DNA from 3 places in the Streptomyces sp. 2P-4 genome. Region 2 is predicted to be linked to each of the others. Evidence: predicted binding sites of a transcription regulator. Region 2 holds the regulator's gene; each other region holds the start of a gene.
The links. Region 2 encodes HrcA, which represses chaperone genes, less so after heat shock. Its sites were predicted from a motif close to TTNGCACTCNGNNNNNCNGAGTGCNAA; they were not measured.

Region 1 (5,562 bases), 2.0 Mb from region 2:
GAACGTGGCCTCGGTGGCGGCGTTCGTGCCGCGGGGCACGTACGGGGCGAGCAAGGCCTGGGTCGTGCAGTTCACCCAGGGGGCGGCGCGCGACCTGGCGGGGTCCGGGGTGCGGATGATGGCGCTGTGCCCGGGGTTCGTGCGGACGGAGTTCCACCAGCGGGCGGGCATGGGGACGGACAACATCCCCGGCTGGATGTGGCTGGACGCGGACAAGCTGGTGGCCGCCGCCCTCGACGACCTGGCCCGCGGCCGGACCGTCTCCATCCCGGATCCGCGGTACAAGGCGCTGATGGGCGTGGTGAAGCTGACTCCGCGCGGGCTGCTGGGCGGGCTCTCCTCCCGGACGGGGCGCAAGTACGGGCCCCGGTAGAGGGCCTTTCTTCCTAAGATGGGGATATTCGACCCAGCCCGGGAGATGCCATGACATTCGTACAGATAGTTGATTACGAAACAAGCAGACCCGAGGCCGTGGGCGTGCTCTTCGACCGGTACCTGGAGCAGTCCAACGGCAGGCGGACGGTGACCCACAGCCTGATCGGCAGGGACCGGGAGGCGGAGACGCACTACGTGGACGTCGTCGAATTCCCCTCGTACGAAGAGGCCATGAGGAACTCTCACCTCCCGGAGACGGACCGGATGTTCCGGGAGATGGTGGCCCTCTGCGACGGGATGCCGCGGTTCACCAACCTGGACGTCGTCCGGGACGACCATCCGGGCGCCCTGCTGGCCGACCGGGTGTTCGACGACATCGCCGTCAAGGGCGATCTGGGCGCCGTCGCCGAGGTGTTCGCGGCGGACTACCGCCACCACGACGTCATGGGCCCGGCCGGCCGCACCGGGCGCGAGGCGGTCGTCGAGGACGTGTCGATGTGGCGCACCGCCTTCGACTTCGACTTCGCGCGCGAGGCGCAGACGGCGCAGGACGACATCGTCACCACGCTGTGGACCTGGACCGGCCGCCACAAGGGCGCCTTCATGGGGGCCGCCCCGACCGGGAGGACCTGCACCATGACCGGGACGACGGTCTTCCGGTGCCGGGACGGGATGATCGCGGAGGGCTGGTGGCACTACGACGCCATGGGCCTGATGCGGCAGATCGGAGCGCGGGGCTGACGGCGCGGGGCTGACGGCAGCGGATACGGCGACGGCCCCGGCCGCTCCCGCCTTGCGGCGGTGGCGGCCGGGGCCGTCGCCCGGTGTCCGGCCGGGGGCTCACACCCCCGCGGGATCAGTGGCTGTGGCCGTGGCCGTGGCCGTGCCCGTGGCCGTTCGCCTCTTCCTCTTCCTTCTTCTCGACGACCAGGGTCTCGGTCGTGAGCAGCAGGGAGGCGATGGAGGCGGCGTTCTCCAGGGCGGAGCGGGTCACCTTGACCGGGTCGATGACGCCGGCCTTGACCAGGTCGCCGTACTCGCCGGAGGCGGCGTTGAAGCCCTGGCCCTTGTCGAGCTCGGCCACCTTGGAGGTGATGACGTAGCCCTCAAGGCCCGCGTTCTCGGCGATCCAGCGCAGCGGCTCGACGGCGGCGCGGCGCACGACCGCGACACCGGTGCCCTCGTCGCCGGTCAGGTCGAGGTTGCCCTCCAGGACCTTGACGGCGTGGACGAGCGCGGAACCGCCACCGGAGACGATGCCCTCCTCGACCGCGGCGCGGGTCGCGGAGATGGCGTCCTCCAGGCGGTGCTTCCGCTCCTTCAGCTCCACCTCGGTGGCGGCGCCGACCTTGATGACGCAGACGCCGCCGGCGAGCTTCGCGAGGCGCTCCTGGAGCTTCTCGCGGTCCCAGTCGGAGTCGGTCGCCTCGATCTCGGCCTTGATCTGGTTGACGCGGCCGAGGACGTCCTCGGAGGAGCCCGCACCGTCGACGATGGTGGTGTCGTCCTTGGTGACGGTCACGCGGCGCGCGGTGCCCAGGACGTCCAGGCCGGCCTGGTCGAGCTTGAGGCCGACCTCCTCGGCGATGACGGTGGCACCGGTGAGGGTGGCCATGTCCTGGAGCATCGCCTTGCGGCGGTCGCCGAAGCCGGGGGCCTTGACCGCGACGGCGTTGAACGTGCCGCGGATCTTGTTGACCACCAGGGTCGACAGGGCCTCGCCCTCGACGTCCTCGGCGATGATCAGCAGCGGCTTGGAGCCGCCCGCCTGGATGACCTTCTCCAGCAGCGGCAGCAGGTCCTGGATCGAGGCGATCTTGCCCTGGTGGATCAGGATGTAGGGGTCCTCCAGGACCGCCTCCATGCGCTCCTGGTCCGTGACGAAGTACGGCGACAGGTAGCCCTTGTCGAAGGCCATGCCCTCGGTGAACTCGAGCTCCAGGCCGAAGGCGTTGGACTCCTCGACGGTGATGACGCCGTCCTTGCCGACCTTGTCCATCGCCTCGGCGATGAGCTCGCCGACCTGCTGGTCCTGAGCGGAGAGCGCGGCGACGGCGGCGATGTCGGACTTGTCCTCGATCGGGCGGGCGGTCGCGAGGAGCTCGGCGGACACGGCCTTGACCGCGGCGTCGATGCCCTTCTTCAGGGCGGCCGGGGAGGCGCCGGCGGCGACGTTGCGCAGACCCTCGCGCACCAGCGCCTGGGCCAGGACGGTGGCGGTGGTGGTGCCGTCGCCCGCGATGTCGTTGGTCTTGGTCGCCACCTCCTTCACCAGCTGCGCGCCGAGGTTCTCGTACGGGTCGTCCAGCTCGACCTCGCGGGCGATGGTGACACCGTCGTTGGTGATGGTGGGGGCGCCGAACTTCTTGTCGATGACGACGTTGCGGCCCTTGGGGCCGATCGTCACCTTGACCGTGTCGGCCAGCTTGTTGACGCCGCGCTCGAGGGCGCGACGGGCGTCCTCGTCGAACTTCAGGATCTTCGCCATGGGAGCGGTTCAGCCCTCTCGAAAACTAGGGTTCAAAGAACCGCGCCCCTCGCCGCCCGGCAATCAGCGGGGTGACCAGGGGCGCAGCTCAAAGCAGTGCTGGGAGAAGTGAACTACTTCTCGATGATCGCGAGCACGTCGCGAGCCGAGAGGACGAGGTACTCCTCGCCGCTGTACTTCACCTCGGTGCCGCCGTACTTGCTGTACAGCACGACGTCGCCGACGGAGACGTCCAGCGGCAGGCGCTGGCCGTCCTCGAAGCGGCCCGGGCCCACGGCGAGGACGACGCCCTCCTGGGGCTTCTCCTTCGCGGTGTCCGGGATGACCAGGCCGGAGGCCGTGGTCTGCTCGGCGTCGAGCGGCTGGACCACGATGCGGTCCTCAAGCGGCTTGATGGCAACCTTGGAGCTGGCGGTCGTCACGATCCGACCTCCCCCTTCGGAGATCTCACGGGGTTAACTGTCTGAGGTGGCGACCAGGTGGATCCGTCGTCGCGGGTGCCGGACCTGCCCGTCGCTGTGTTGGCACTCACCGGGGGCGAGTGCCAGGTGCGAGACTATTCCGGCGATTAGCACTCGGTCAAGCGGAGTGCCAACACGCTCCGCCGTCGTACACCTTCCGGCCACTCCTGGGCCGAATACCGCGCCTCCTCGCAGCGGTTCGGGGCAACCCCTGGGCGGCCGGGGACGTCGTAGAAGATATGAAGATAAAGCGCCCGAATGCGGACGAGATCACTCCGGCCGGACCCGGCGCGCCGTGCGGGGCCTGAAGCCCCTCACGCCGGCGGGCGCGCGCCGGCGCACCGAGGCCCTGCTGCTCGCCCTCACCGTCGGCATCACCGTCCTCGGCCACGCGAGCGCCGGCCTCGCGCTGAACGGCGTACTCCCGGCGAGCCTGGCCGACTTCGCGGCCAGCATGAGCCTGCTCGCCCTCGCCGCCCACCTGGGCGTGCGCCGGTTCGCGGCGTACGCCGATCCGCTCGTCCTGCCCCTGGCCCTGCTGCTGACAGGGCTCGGGCTGGTGCTGCTGCACCGGCTCGACCACGCGTACATCGAGCAGTACGGGGGCGACGCGTACGCGCCCGGCCAGCTCGTGTGGACGGTCGTCGGGGTGGCGGCCTGCCTGCTGGTACTGGCCCTGCTGCGCGACCACCGCCGGCTCCAGCGGTTCATCTACCTCACCATGGCGGCGGCGCTGGTGCTGCTGGCCGCGCCGGCCTTCTCCCCGGCGGACACGTACGGCGCCAAGCGGTGGATCGTCGTCGGCGGGCTGTCGGTGCAGCCCGGCGAGTTCGTGAAGATCATGATCGCGGTGTTCTTCGCGGGCTACCTGGTGGTCCACCGGGAATCGCTGGCGCTGACGGGCCGCCGGTTCCTCGGCATGCAGCTGCCGCCGATGCGGCAGCTCGGCCCGATCGCCACGGTGTGGGTCCTCTCGCTGCTCGTCCTGGTCTTCGAGCGCGACCTCGGGACCTCGCTGATCTTCTTCGGCGTCTTCGTGGTCATGCTGTACGTGGCCACCGAGCGCACCGGATGGATCGTGTGCGGCCTGGTCATGGCCGCGGGCGGCGCCTTCGCGGTCGGCTCGGCCGAGCCGCACGTCAAGGCGCGGGTGGCGGCCTGGCTGGACCCGCTGTCGTACTACCGGGAGCAGCGGCCGCCGGGCGTGACCTCGGACCAGGCGGCGCAGGCACTGTTCGGCTTCGGCAGCGGCGGCATGTCGGGGACGGGGCTGGGCCTCGGCCACCCCGAGCTGATCAAGTTCGCCGGCCGCAGCGACTTCATCCTCACCACCGTCGGCGAGGAGCTCGGCCTCGCGGGCGTCATGGCCGTCCTGCTGCTGTACGCCCTCCTCGTGCAGCGGGGGCTGCGGATGGCGCTCGGCGCCCGCGACCCGTTCGGCAAGCTGCTGGCGGTGGGCCTGTCGGCGGCGCTGGCGCTCCAGGTGTTCGTCGTGGCGGGGGGTGTGACCGGGCTGATCCCGCTGACCGGCAAGGCGCTGCCGTTCCTGGCGAAGGGCGGCTCGTCGCTGCTGGCCAACTGGATCATGGTCGCGCTGCTGCTGCGGATCAGCGACAGCGCGGAGCGGCTGCGCGAGGCCGACCGGCGCGCCCCGGCGCCGTCCGCCGCGCCGGCGTACGCGCGCCCGGCCCCGGCGGTGCCGGGCCGCTGACCCGGCAGCCCGGAGGCGCGGGGATCCCGGGCCTCTTCCGCCCGCACCGGGTCCGGGCGGCCGTCCGCACCGGGCCGCAGGCCGGGGAGCCGCAGGGGCCGTGCGGGCCGGGACCGTCAGGGCCTCAGAGGTAGTCCTCCAGGCGGCCTATGCGGAAGCCCTGCTCCTGGATGCTCCGCAGCATGTTCGCGGTCATCTGGACCTCGGTGGCGCCCTTGAGCTCGGCGGGGCCGCGGAAGTGGGCGAGGACGATGTCGCCGGGCTTGAGGCCGGAGCCCTCGGCGTACTGGAAGTCCTTGATCTGCATCGACGCCCGCCACAGCACGACCTGCGAGATGCCGCACTCGGCGGCGGCCCTCAGCGTGTCGTCGTTGTAGTTGCCATAGGGCGGGCGGAAGAGGGGCGGCTTGGTGCCGAAACGCTTCTCCAGGCGTTCCTGCTGACCGCATATCTCCTTCTTCTGCGCGGCGAAGGGCAGGGTCCGCAGGTTCGGGTGCGTCAGCGTGTGGTTGTTCACGGTGCTGCCC
Region 2 (5,562 bases):
TTCGCGCAGGGACACGGACTACCCCGGCGGCCACTGGAGGCCGCGCCCGCCGAGGACGTGCGCGTGGGTGTGGAAGACGGTCTGGCCCGCCCCGGTACCGGTGTTGAAGACGATCCGGTAGCCGTGGTCGTCGACCTTCTCCTGGGCGGCGATCTCGCCGGCCTCGCGGAGCACGTCGGCGGCGAGGTCGGGCGCGCCCGCGGCGAGGGAGGCCGCGTCCGGGTAGTGCGCCTTGGGGATGACCAGGACGTGGGTCGGGGCCTGGGGGTTGATGTCCCGGAACGCGACGGTCGTCTCGGTCTCGCGGACCACGGTCGCCGGGACGGTTCCCGCGACGATCTTGCAGAACAGGCAGTCCGCCTGCGGTTCCCCTGCCATGGCTTCGCCTTCCGTGACGGTGGCGCGGGCGCTGCCGCCCGCACGGGTGTTGATCAGTCCGGGCATCGTATCCGGCGGCCCGCCTCCGCCCGCCGGCATTTCAGGACCAGCGGCCGGTCCGCGCCAGCAGCACCGCGGCGGCGGCGGTGCCCGCTGTGGAGGTGCGCAGCACCGAGCGGCCCAGCCGGCAGGTGCGGGCGCCGGCCGCCGCGAAGGCGGCGAGCTCCTCCGGCGAGACGCCGCCCTCGGGGCCCACGACCAGGACGACGGACCCGGACTCCGGCAGGTCGGTCCCGGCCAGCGCCTCGGAGGGGGCGTCGCGGTCCTCGTGCAGGACCACGGCCAGGTCGGCGCCGGCCAGCAGCGCCGCGACCTGCTTGGTGGACATCGCCTCGGCCACCTCGGGGAAGCGGACGCGCCGCGACTGCTTGCCGGCCTCACGGGCGGTGCTGCGCCACTTGGCGAGGGACTTGGCGCCTCGGTCGCCGCGCCACTGGGTGATGCAGCGGGACGCCTGCCAGGGCACGATCGCGTCGACGCCGGTCTCCGTCATCGTCTCGACGGCGACCTCGCCGCGGTCGCCCTTGGGCAGTGCCTGGACGACGGTGATCGTCACCTCGGGCTCGGGCTCCTCGCCCGTCGCGGACACCGCGACGACGAGCCGGTCCCTGCCCTCGGCCGCCTCGACGACGGCCTCGGCCCAGGCTCCGCGGCCGTCGGTGAGGACCACCTCCTCGCCCGGGTTCAGCCGCTTCACGGACACCGCGTGCCGGCCTTCGGCGCCGTCCAGGACGAACCGCGGCCCCGCGGGGACCTCCTCCACCACGAACACGGGGGCGGTCATGACGTACTCCTCTTCTGCATGTCGTTCAGTGCGCTCTGCGCCTCGGCGATCTCGGCGGCCAGCACCTCCACCAGCTGCCCCGCGGGCAGCGCCCGCGCCAGCCGGTGCCCCTGGCCCGCCCACAGGGCCATGCCCTGCGGGTCCCCGGCCGCGGCGGCCGCCTTGCGCAGCCCGGCGGTGATGTGGTGGACCTGCGGGTACGCGGCCGGGGCGTACGGCCCGTGCTCGCGCATGAACCGGTTGACCAGGCCGCGGGCGGGACGCCCCGAGAACGCCCTGGTCAGCTCGGTGTGCGGGAACAGCGGGTCGGTGAGCGCCTTCTTGTGCAGCGGGTGCGCCCCGGACTCGGGGCAGGGCAGGAAGGCGGTGCCGAGCTGCGCCGCCTCGGCCCCGGCGGCCAGCAGCGCCGCGATCTGCGAGCCGCGCATCAGCCCGCCCGCGGCGATGATCGGCAGCCCGACGGCCTCCCGGATCTGGGCGACGAGGGCGAGCAGCCCGACTCCGGCGGTGGCGTCGGCCTGCGGGTCGTCGCGGTGGGTGCCCTGGTGGCCTCCCGCCTCGACGCCCTGGACGCAGACGGCGTCGGCCCCGGCGGCCTCGGCTGCGCGGGCCTCGTCGACCGAGGTGGCGGTGACGATGCTGTACGTGCCGGCCCTGCGCAGGGCGGCGAGGGCCTGCGGGGCGGGGCAGCCGAAGGTGAACGACACGGCGGGGACGGGGTCGTCCAGCAGGATCGCGAGCTTGGCGTCGTAGCCGTCGTCGCTGGTGCCGGCGGTGTCCTCCTCGGCGAGGGAGACGTCGTACCAGCTGCCCTCGCCGGCGAGCTGCCCCCGGTACGTCTCGATCGCGGCCGGGTCGGCGTGGCCGGTCTGCGGCATGAAGAGGTTGACGCCGAACGGGCGCCGGGTGAGCGCGCGCAGCCGTTTGACCTCCTGGTACATCCCGTCGGCGGTCTTGTAGCCGCCGGCGAGGAAGCCCAGGGCGCCCGCCTCGCACACCGCGGCGGCGAGCGGCGGGCAGGAGGCGCCGCCCGCCATGGGAGCCTGCACGATCGGGTACCGGGCGAGACCGTTCAGCGGCGAGGACATGCACCGCATCGTGCCATGTCCCGCTCACAGGGCCGAATCACCGCATTCGCCTGGCATAGTCCGGCGCTCCGGGCTGCCGCGGCGGCCCCCGGAAGGCGCCGAGCCCGGCCCGGGGATGTCCCCCGGGCCGGGCTCGGCGGTGGTGCGCTCCGGCCGGTCAGCGGCCGTTGAAGGCGTCCTTCAGGCGGCTGAAGAGGCCCTGCTGGCCGGGGGCGAACTGGCCCATGGGGCGCTCCTCCCCGCGCAGCTTGGCCAGCTGCCGCAGCAGCTCCTCCTGCTGGGCGTCCAGCTTGGCGGGGGTCTGGACCTCGACGTGCACGATGAGGTCGCCGCGCCCGCCGCCGCGCAGGTGCGTCACGCCGCGGCCGTGCAGCGGGATCGACTGGCCGGACTGGGTGCCGGGCCGGATGTCGACCTCCTCCATGCCGTCCAGCGTCTCCAGCGGGCACTTGGTGCCGAGCGCCGCCGCGGTCATCGGGATGGTGACCGTGCAGTGCAGGTCGTCGCCGCGCCGCTGGAACACCGGGTGGTTCAGCTCGTGGATCTCCACGTACAGGTCGCCGGCGGGGCCGCCGCCGGGGCCGACCTCGCCCTCGCCCGCGAGCTGGATCCGGGTGCCGTTCTCGACGCCGGCGGGGATCTTCACCGTGAGGCTGCGGCGGGAGCGGACCCGGCCGTCGCCCGCGCACTCGGGGCACGGGGTGGGCACGACCGTGCCGAAGCCCTGGCACTGCGGGCACGGGCGCGAGGTCATGACCTGGCCCAGGAAGGACCGGGTGACCTGCGAGACCTCACCGCGGCCGCGGCACATGTCGCACGTCTGCGCCGAGGTGCCGGGAGCGGCGCCCTCACCGGAGCAGGTGGTGCAGACGACGGCCGTGTCGACCTGGATCTCCTTGGTCGTGCCGAAGGCGGCCTCGTCCAGCTCCAGGTCCAGGCGGATCATGGCGTCCTGGCCGCGGCGGGTGCGCGAGCGCGGGCCGCGCTGCGCCGCCTGGCCGAAGAAGGCGTCCATGATGTCGGAGAAGTTGCCGAAGCCGCCCGCACCGAAGCCTCCGGCGCCGGCGCCGCCCGAGGAGGACAGCGGGTCGCCGCCGAGGTCGTAGACCTGCTTCTTCTGCGGGTCCGAGAGCACCTCGTACGCGGCGTTGATCTCCTTGAAGCGCTCCTGCGTCTTCGGGTCCGGGTTGACGTCCGGGTGGAGTTCGCGCGCCAGGCGGCGGAAGGCCTTCTTGATCTCGTCCTGCGATGCGTCGCGGCGCACGCCGAGTACGGCGTAGTAGTCCGTGGCCACTTACGACTCCGCCAGGATCTGTCCGACGTAACGTGCCACTGCGCGTACCGCTCCCATCGTTCCGGGGTAGTCCATGCGGGTCGGTCCGACCACGCCGAGTTTGGCGACTGTTTCGCCGCCCGAACCGTAGCCGACCGAGACGACGGACGTGGAGTTCAGTCCCTCGTAGGCATTCTCATGCCCGATTCGTACAGCCATGCCCGATTCGTTGGCCTCGCCGAGCAGCTTGAGGAGCACGACCTGCTCCTCCAGAGCCTCCAGCACCGGCCTGATCGTCAGGGGGAAATCGTGTCCGGAGCGCGTCAGATTGGCGGTGCCGCCGATCATCAGGCGCTCCTCGGCCTCCTCGGCCAGGGTCTCCAGCAGCGTCGACAGCACGGTCGACACCGTGCCCCGGTCCTCCGGCTCGAACGCCTCGGGCAGGTCCTGCACCAGCGTCGGGACGTCCGTGAACCGGCGGCCGACGACCCGGCTGTTGAGCCGCGCCCGCAGGTCGGCCAGGGAGGCCTCGCCGAAGGGCGCCGGGCAGTCGACGAGCCGCTGCTCGACCCGCCCGGTGTCGGTGATCAGCACGAGCATCAGGCGCGCGGGAGCCAGCGAGAGCAGCTCCACGTGCCGGACGGTCGAGCGGGTCAGCGAGGGGTACTGGACGATCGCGACCTGCCGGGTCAGCTGCGCGAGCAGCCGCACGGTGCGGCCGACGACGTCGTCGAGGTCGACGGCCCCGTCGAGGAAGTTCTGGATGGCCCGGCGCTCGGGCGTCGACAGCGGCTTGACCCCTGCCAGCCGGTCCACGAACAGCCGGTATCCCTTGTCCGTGGGGATGCGGCCCGCGCTGGTGTGGGGCTGGGCGATGTAGCCCTCCTCCTCCAGCACGGCCATGTCGTTGCGCACGGTGGCGGGCGAGACGCCGAGCCTGTGCCGCTCCGTGAGCGCCTTGGAGCCGACCGGCTCCTCCGTCCCGACGTAGTCCTGGACGATGGCGCGCAGCACCTCGAGTCTGCGTTCGCTGAGCATCGCGCGCACCTCCAGCTGTGATGCGGGTCGTGGTGGTCGTTCGTTTTGGCACTCGGGTCGTACGAGTGCCAGAGATCCCCCGGTCAGTGTACGGCCGGGGGGTACGCGGCTAGCAAGGGCGGCCCGCCAGGTAGCGTCGCGGTATGGACGTGGCTTGGGAAGAGGCGGGCTGGGAGAGACTGACCCGGCGGACCGGCCGGAAGCGCCTCCCGGTGTGGGACTGCACGGTGGGACTGGTGGTGGGAGACGATTCCGTACTGATCGTCGACCCCGGTTCGAGCCTCCGGGAGGGGGCCCTGCTGCGGGCCGAGGCGGAGCGCCTGACAGGCCGGCACGTGACCCATATCGCATTCACGCACGGCCATTTCGATCACGTCCTGGGCGGTGCGGCCTTCGCCGGCGCCGAAGTGTACGGCGCCGTCGGCCTCGACACCGAGCTCTCCGCGGGCCGCGAGGAGCTCCGCGGCGACGCCGTGCGGCACGGCCTGGACCCGGCGGACGCCGCCGAGGCGGCCGACCTGCTGGTGGTCCCGCGCCACCTGGTGTCGGGCGAGTGGACGCTGGACCTGGGCGGCGTGCAGGCGCTGCTCGCGAACGTCTCCCCCGGGCACACCCGCCACGACCTGGCGGTGCTCGTGCCCGGCGAGCGGGAGACGGTCTTCTGCGGCGACCTGGTGGAGGAGTCCGGGGAGCCGCAGGCCGGCCCCGACGCGGTGCCGGGCCGGTGGCCCGCGGCCCTGGACCGGCTGCTCGCGCTGGGCGGCGGGGACGCCCTGTACGTGCCGGGGCACGGGGCTGTGGTCGACGCGGCGTTCGTCCGTGCGCAACGCGCCACACTGGCGGCGCGCTTCGGCGTGTCGGGCGCCTGAGCGCGCCCGCTCTCCTAGTGTCGGCCGGATGCGCGAGTACTCCCCCGACCTGACCCCGCAGTGGAAGCGCCA
Region 3 (5,562 bases), 790 kb from region 2:
TTGTAGGCGGTGTACGCCTCCCACTGGCGGCGGAAGGCGGCGTCGAAGACGGGGGTGCGCGGGATGTCGTACAGGTGGTGGTGGGTGAACCAGAGGACGGAGTTGGCGATGCCGTTGTACGCGGCGTCGTAGGTGTCCGGATCGATGTCCAGCATCCGGACGCCGGGCTCGGCGACGCCGCGGCGGACGGCCTCGCGGTCGCCCGGTGAGAGGGCGGCGCAGATCCAGAGCGCGCCCGGCTGTTCGGCCAGGGCGGCCGACAGTCCGGAGACGAGGCCGCCTCCGCCGCGGCGGGCACCGAGGGTGCCGTCGGAGTCGAGGTCATAGGAGAGCGGACCGCGGTTCGCGGCGACGAGTACCTGGGAAGCCATGCGGCGAACCTAGCCCGGCCCGCGCCCGCTCAAACGTCCGGTTTCACCCATGTTCGCCTGCCGTCACGCCACGCGTCGGACCGCGTACTCCTCGATGTCGGCCATCGGCGGCCGTTCCTCGGTGTCCACGGGGTGGGTGCGCGGCTCGAAGCCGTGCGGCCCGCGCTCGAACTGGGTCAGCGCCGGCCGCAGCCGGGGGTGCCCCCAGCGGTGGTCGGGGGAGTGCCCGCGGGAGAGCCGCAGCTCCGCGGTGCGGTAGATCGCGGCGGCCATCCGGCCCAGCGCCTGCCCGTCCTGGTGCCGGTGGAGCCGTACGCCGACGTCGACCTGGGCGAGCGCGTCGAGCCCGACGGTGTGCAGCGCGTCGACGAGGAGGCCCAGCTCGACGCCGTAGCCGACGGGGAACGGCAGCCGCTCCAGCAGGCTGCGGCGGACGGCGTACTCGCCGCCGAGGGGCTGGACGAAGCCGGCGAGCCGCGGCCAGTGCAGGTTGAGCAGGGGGCGGGCGACGAGCTCGGTGACGCGGCCGCCCTGGCCGGGGGCGTCGCCGAGGGGGCGGTCGTACATGGCCTTGACGAACTGGACGTCCGGCTCGGTCAGCAGCGGGCCGACGATGCCGGTGACGAACGCGGCGGAGAAGTCGCGCAGGTCGGCGTCGACGAAGCAGACGACGTCCCCGGAGGTGGCCAGCAGTGAGCGCCACAGCACCTCGCCCTTGCCGGGGACGGCCGGGATGCGGGGCAGGATGTCGTCGCGGTGGACGACGGTGGCGCCGGCCTTCGCGGCGACCTCGGCAGTGCGGTCGGCGGACCCGGAGTCGACGACGACCAGCTCGTCGACGAGCGGGTACGGCAGTCCGTCGACGAGTTCGCGCCGGATGACCTCGACGATGTCGCCGACGGTCGCCTCCTCGTCGAGGGCGGGCAGGACGACACTGACCGTGGTGCCGGCCGCGCGTTTGGCGGCCAGCAGCTGGTCGAGCGGCCGGTCGGCCACGGACCAGGAGCGGTCCGCGAGCCAGCGCTCCACCTCTTCCAGCACGTTCGGCTCTCCCTGCTTCCCTCGGCCGGTCCGGCCGAAAAGTGATCCATCTCGCGCTTCGGACGGCTGTCTCAACCGCTCGGAGCTTCGGTTACAGTCTTGAACAACGCGAAGGGCCGCCGCATGCCGGGGGTCCTTCCGACAAATGCCGGGGTGCGCCGTCGAGCGCGCGCCCCGCGCCATACCGCTCATCCAGAGGGGCAGAGGGACACGGCCCGTTGAAGCCCCGGCAACCCTCCAGTCGGTTTCCCGCCACTGCGCGCAGCAGCAGCGAGGTCCCCGGCTAGGGAAGGTGCCAATTCCGTCTCATGGCGAAGTGCGCCATGGGGAAGATGAGGAGAAAGGGCCTCGCCGATCATGGCTGCACAGACCGTTGCCGTACCTTCCGCCGGAACCTCCGCTTCTGCGTCCTCCGTGGACCTCGGCCCCGCGGCCGGGCTCTCCTGTCGCGAGTGCGGCACCCGCTTCGAGCTCGGACCCATCTTCGCCTGCGCCGAGTGCTTCGGGCCCCTCGAAGTCGCGTACGAGCTGCCGGCCGGCGACCCGGAGGCGCTGCGCGCGGCGATCGAGGCCGGCCCGCACAACATCTGGCGCTACGCCCCGCTGCTGCCCGTCCCCACGGACGTGGCCTCCAAGCCGAGCCTGAACCCGGGCTTCACCAAGCTCGTCGACGCCGAGAACCTGGCCAAGGAGCTGGGCGTCACCGGCAAGCTGTACGTCAAGGACGACTCCGGCAACCCGACGCACTCCTTCAAGGACCGCGTCGTCGCGATCGCGGTCGAGGCCGCCCGCGCCTTCGGCTTCACCACCCTGTCCTGCTCCTCCACGGGCAACCTGGCCGGCGCCGTCGGCGCCGCCGCGGCGCGCGCCGGCTTCCGCTCCTGCGTGTTCATCCCGCACGACCTGGAGCAGGGCAAGGTCGTCATGGCCGGCGTGTACGGCGGCGACCTCGTCGGCATCGAGGGCAACTACGACGACGTGAACCGCTTCTGCTCCGAGCTCATCGGAGACCCGCTGGGCGAGGGCTGGGGCTTCGTCAACGTCAACCTGCGCCCCTACTACGGCGAGGGCTCGAAGACGCTGGCGTACGAGATCTGCGAGCAGCTCGGCTGGCGGCTGCCCGACCAGATCGTGGTGCCGATCGCCTCCGGCTCCCAGCTCACCAAGATCGACAAGGGTCTGCAGGAGCTCGTGAAGCTGGGCCTGGTCGAGGACCGGCCGTACAAGATCTTCGGTGCGCAGGCCGAGGGCTGCTCCCCGGTGTCGACCGCGTTCAAGGCCGGCCACGACGTGGTCCGCCCGCAGAAGCCGAACACGATCGCGAAGTCCCTCGCGATCGGCAACCCGGCGGACGGACCGTACGTGCTGGACATCGCGCGCCGCACCGGAGGCTACGTCGAGGACGTCACGGACGAGCAGGTCGTCGAGGCCATCAGGATCCTGGCCCGGACCGAGGGCATCTTCGCGGAGACCGCGGGCGGCGTGACCGTCGGCGTGACGAAGAAGCTGATCGAGAACGGGCAGCTCGACCCCTCGCTGACCACCGTCGTCCTCAACACCGGCGACGGCCTGAAGACCCTGGAGGCGGTGGCCGCGGACAGCGGGCAGACCGCCGTGATCCGCCCGAGCCTGGACGCGTTCCGCGCCGCCGGCCTGGCCTGACCCTCCCCTGCACCCCGCTGCACCCCGCGCCCGGAAAGGCAGAAGCGCCATGAGCGTCAACGTCCGCATCCCCACCATCCTGCGCACCTACACCGGCGGCCAGGCCGAGGTGCCCGCCGAGGGCGCCACCCTCGCCGAGGTCATCGCGTCGCTGGAGGCGAACCACCCCGGGATCGCCGCGCGCGTCCTGGACGACCAGGGCAAGCTGCGCCGCTTCGTGAACGTGTACGTCAACGACGACGACGTCCGCTTCGAGGGCGGTCTGGAGGCGGCGACGCCGGACGGCGCGGGCGTGTCCATCATCCCGGCCGTCGCCGGCGGCTGCTGACCCGTCCCCCCGCACCCGTTCGCACGCGCACGGCCCCGATTACCCCCTCCGGTAAAAGCGGAGGGGGTAATTCTGCTTGGTTGGGCGCGGTAGAGTTGGGGAAGTCCCCTCCGCTGTTCTTGCCCGCCGCATATGTACGGGTCGCGTGATGGGTGACATTGAGTCAATGTGCGGGTGCGTTATGAGGCTTTGGCGCGTTATGCCAGGTCCGAGTTGCCCGGGAATATGACAAATTTTCGGCCTATTTTCCGCTTTCGGTGTGACCGGATTTCTCGTCGGATTGACCTGTTGCAGACAGCACCGGTGCAGATACATTCAGCCGCGGTCGAGGCGTTCCGGCGCAAGTTCTGACCCGGGACCGCGAAGTGCGGTCCTGCGCAAGGGCCAGTAATAGGGGAGTTAGGCATGGCTCAGGGCACCGTCAAGTGGTTCAACGCGGAGAAGGGCTACGGCTTCATCGCGGTCGACGGTGGTGCGGATGTGTTCGTCCACTACAGCGCCATCCAGATGGACGGGTACCGCACCCTTGAAGAGGGTCAGCGGGTCGAGTTCGAGATCTCGCAGGGCCAGAAGGGTCCGCAGGCGGACATGGTCAAGCTCGCCGTCTAGTCCCGGCGCGATCGACCACCGACGCATACACGAGGGTCCGCATCCTGAGGAGGGGTGCGGGCCCTCCGTGTGTTCCGGGACGGGGCCGCCCTGCCGCCCGCCCTGCCGCCGGCGCCGCGGCGGGCGTGTCGCCTGCGGTGGCCGGGGATGGCGGGAAGCCGCTTGCACTCGCGGGGGTCGAGTGCTAATCATTGGCGTTAGCACTCTACGAGTGAGAGTGCTACTACACGGGACCGGGTCGGTGAGGCCCGCAGGTCCGGCGGGAAGGAACCGCCGGTCACGCAGGCCGTCCGTCGCGGGCGCGGACGCGGTCCGGAGCAATCCACCCCTCCCCGCGCGCCTGGCGGCGCAGGGGGAAACCCCAGTCCTGGAGGACCACTTCAGATGGCCAAGATCATTGCGTTCGACGAGGAGGCCCGGCGCGGCCTCGAGCGCGGCATGAACCAGCTCGCCGACGCCGTCAAGGTCACCCTTGGCCCCAAGGGTCGCAACGTCGTCCTTGAGAAGAAGTGGGGCGCCCCCACGATCACCAACGACGGTGTCTCCATCGCCAAGGAGATCGAGCTCGAGGACCCGTACGAGAAGATCGGCGCCGAGCTGGTCAAGGAAGTCGCCAAGAAGACGGACGACGTCGCCGGCGACGGTACGACCACCGCGACCGTCCTCGCCCAGGCGCTCGTCCGCGAGGGCCTGCGCAACGTGGCGGCCGGCGCCAACCCGATGGCCCTCAAGCGCGGCATCGAGAAGGCCGTCGAGGCCGTCTCCGGCGCCCTGCTGGAGCAGGCGAAGGACGTCGAGACCAAGGAGCAGATCGCTTCCACGGCCTCCATCTCCGCCGCCGACACCCAGATCGGCGAGCTCATCGCCGAGGCCATGGACAAGGTCGGCAAGGAAGGCGTCATCACCGTCGAGGAGTCCCAGACCTTCGGTCTGGAGCTTGAGCTCACCGAGGGCATGCGCTTCGACAAGGGCTACATCTCGGCGTACTTCGCCACCGACATGGAGCGTATGGAGGCGTCCCTCGACGACCCGTACATCCTGATCGCCAACTCCAAGATCAGCAACGTCAAGGACCTGCTGCCGCTCCTGGAGAAGGTCATGCAGTCGGGCAAGCCGCTGCTGATCATCGCCGAGGACGTCGAGGGCGAGGCCCTGTCGACCCTGGTCGTCAACAAGATCCGCGGCACCTTCAAGTCCGTCGCCGTCAAGGCCCCGGGCTTCGGCGACCGCCGCAAGGCCATGCTCGGCGACATCGCCATCCTCACGGGCGGCACGGTCATCTCCGAGGAGGTCGGCCTCAAGCTGGAGAACGCCGGCCTGGACCTGCTGGGCCGCGCCCGCAAGGTCGTCATCACCAAGGACGAGACCACCATCGTCGACGGTGCCGGTGACAGCGACCAGGTTGCCGGTCGCGTGAACCAGATCCGCGCCGAGATCGAGAACTCCGACTCGGACTACGACCGCGAGAAGCTCCAGGAGCGCCTCGCGAAGCTGGCCGGCGGCGTGGCCGTCATCAAGGCCGGCGCCGCGACCGAGGTGGAGCTCAAGGAG

Region 1: a site for HrcA is predicted at 3,432-3,458, ahead of groES (co-chaperone GroES). Genes of this name have one in related genera too.
Region 3: a site for HrcA is predicted at 4,209-4,235, ahead of groL (chaperonin GroEL). Genes of this name have one in related genera too.

Annotation. Positions count from the first base shown of each region.
Region 1 covers NZ_CP095011.1:2,870,155-2,875,716, forward strand. Annotated here, with positions in the region: gene MUK52_RS12175 (SDR family NAD(P)-dependent oxidoreductase) at 1-373, shown strand, start outside; gene MUK52_RS12180 (ester cyclase) at 424-1,116, shown strand; gene groL (chaperonin GroEL) at 1,232-2,863, opposite strand; gene groES (co-chaperone GroES) at 2,977-3,285, opposite strand; gene MUK52_RS12195 (FtsW/RodA/SpoVE family cell cycle protein) at 3,620-5,035, shown strand; gene MUK52_RS12200 (polysaccharide deacetylase family protein) at 5,160-5,562, opposite strand, start outside.
Region 2 covers NZ_CP095011.1:4,824,066-4,829,627, reverse strand. Annotated here, with positions in the region: gene MUK52_RS21315 (ribonuclease Z) at 1-15, opposite strand, end outside; gene MUK52_RS21310 (histidine triad nucleotide-binding protein) at 19-378, opposite strand; gene MUK52_RS21305 (16S rRNA (uracil(1498)-N(3))-methyltransferase) at 479-1,222, opposite strand; gene MUK52_RS21300 (nitronate monooxygenase) at 1,219-2,310, opposite strand; gene dnaJ (molecular chaperone DnaJ) at 2,468-3,604, opposite strand; gene hrcA (heat-inducible transcriptional repressor HrcA) at 3,605-4,621, opposite strand; gene MUK52_RS21285 (MBL fold metallo-hydrolase) at 4,765-5,490, shown strand; gene MUK52_RS21280 (DUF3097 domain-containing protein) at 5,519-5,562, shown strand, end outside.
Region 3 covers NZ_CP095011.1:4,036,724-4,042,285, forward strand. Annotated here, with positions in the region: gene MUK52_RS17835 (alpha,alpha-trehalose-phosphate synthase (UDP-forming)) at 1-371, opposite strand, end outside; gene MUK52_RS17840 (glucosyl-3-phosphoglycerate synthase) at 435-1,412, opposite strand; SAM riboswitch class I at 1,598-1,751, shown strand; gene thrC (threonine synthase) at 1,770-3,074, shown strand; gene MUK52_RS17850 (MoaD/ThiS family protein) at 3,124-3,402, shown strand; gene MUK52_RS17855 (cold-shock protein) at 3,808-4,011, shown strand; gene groL (chaperonin GroEL) at 4,396-5,562, shown strand, end outside.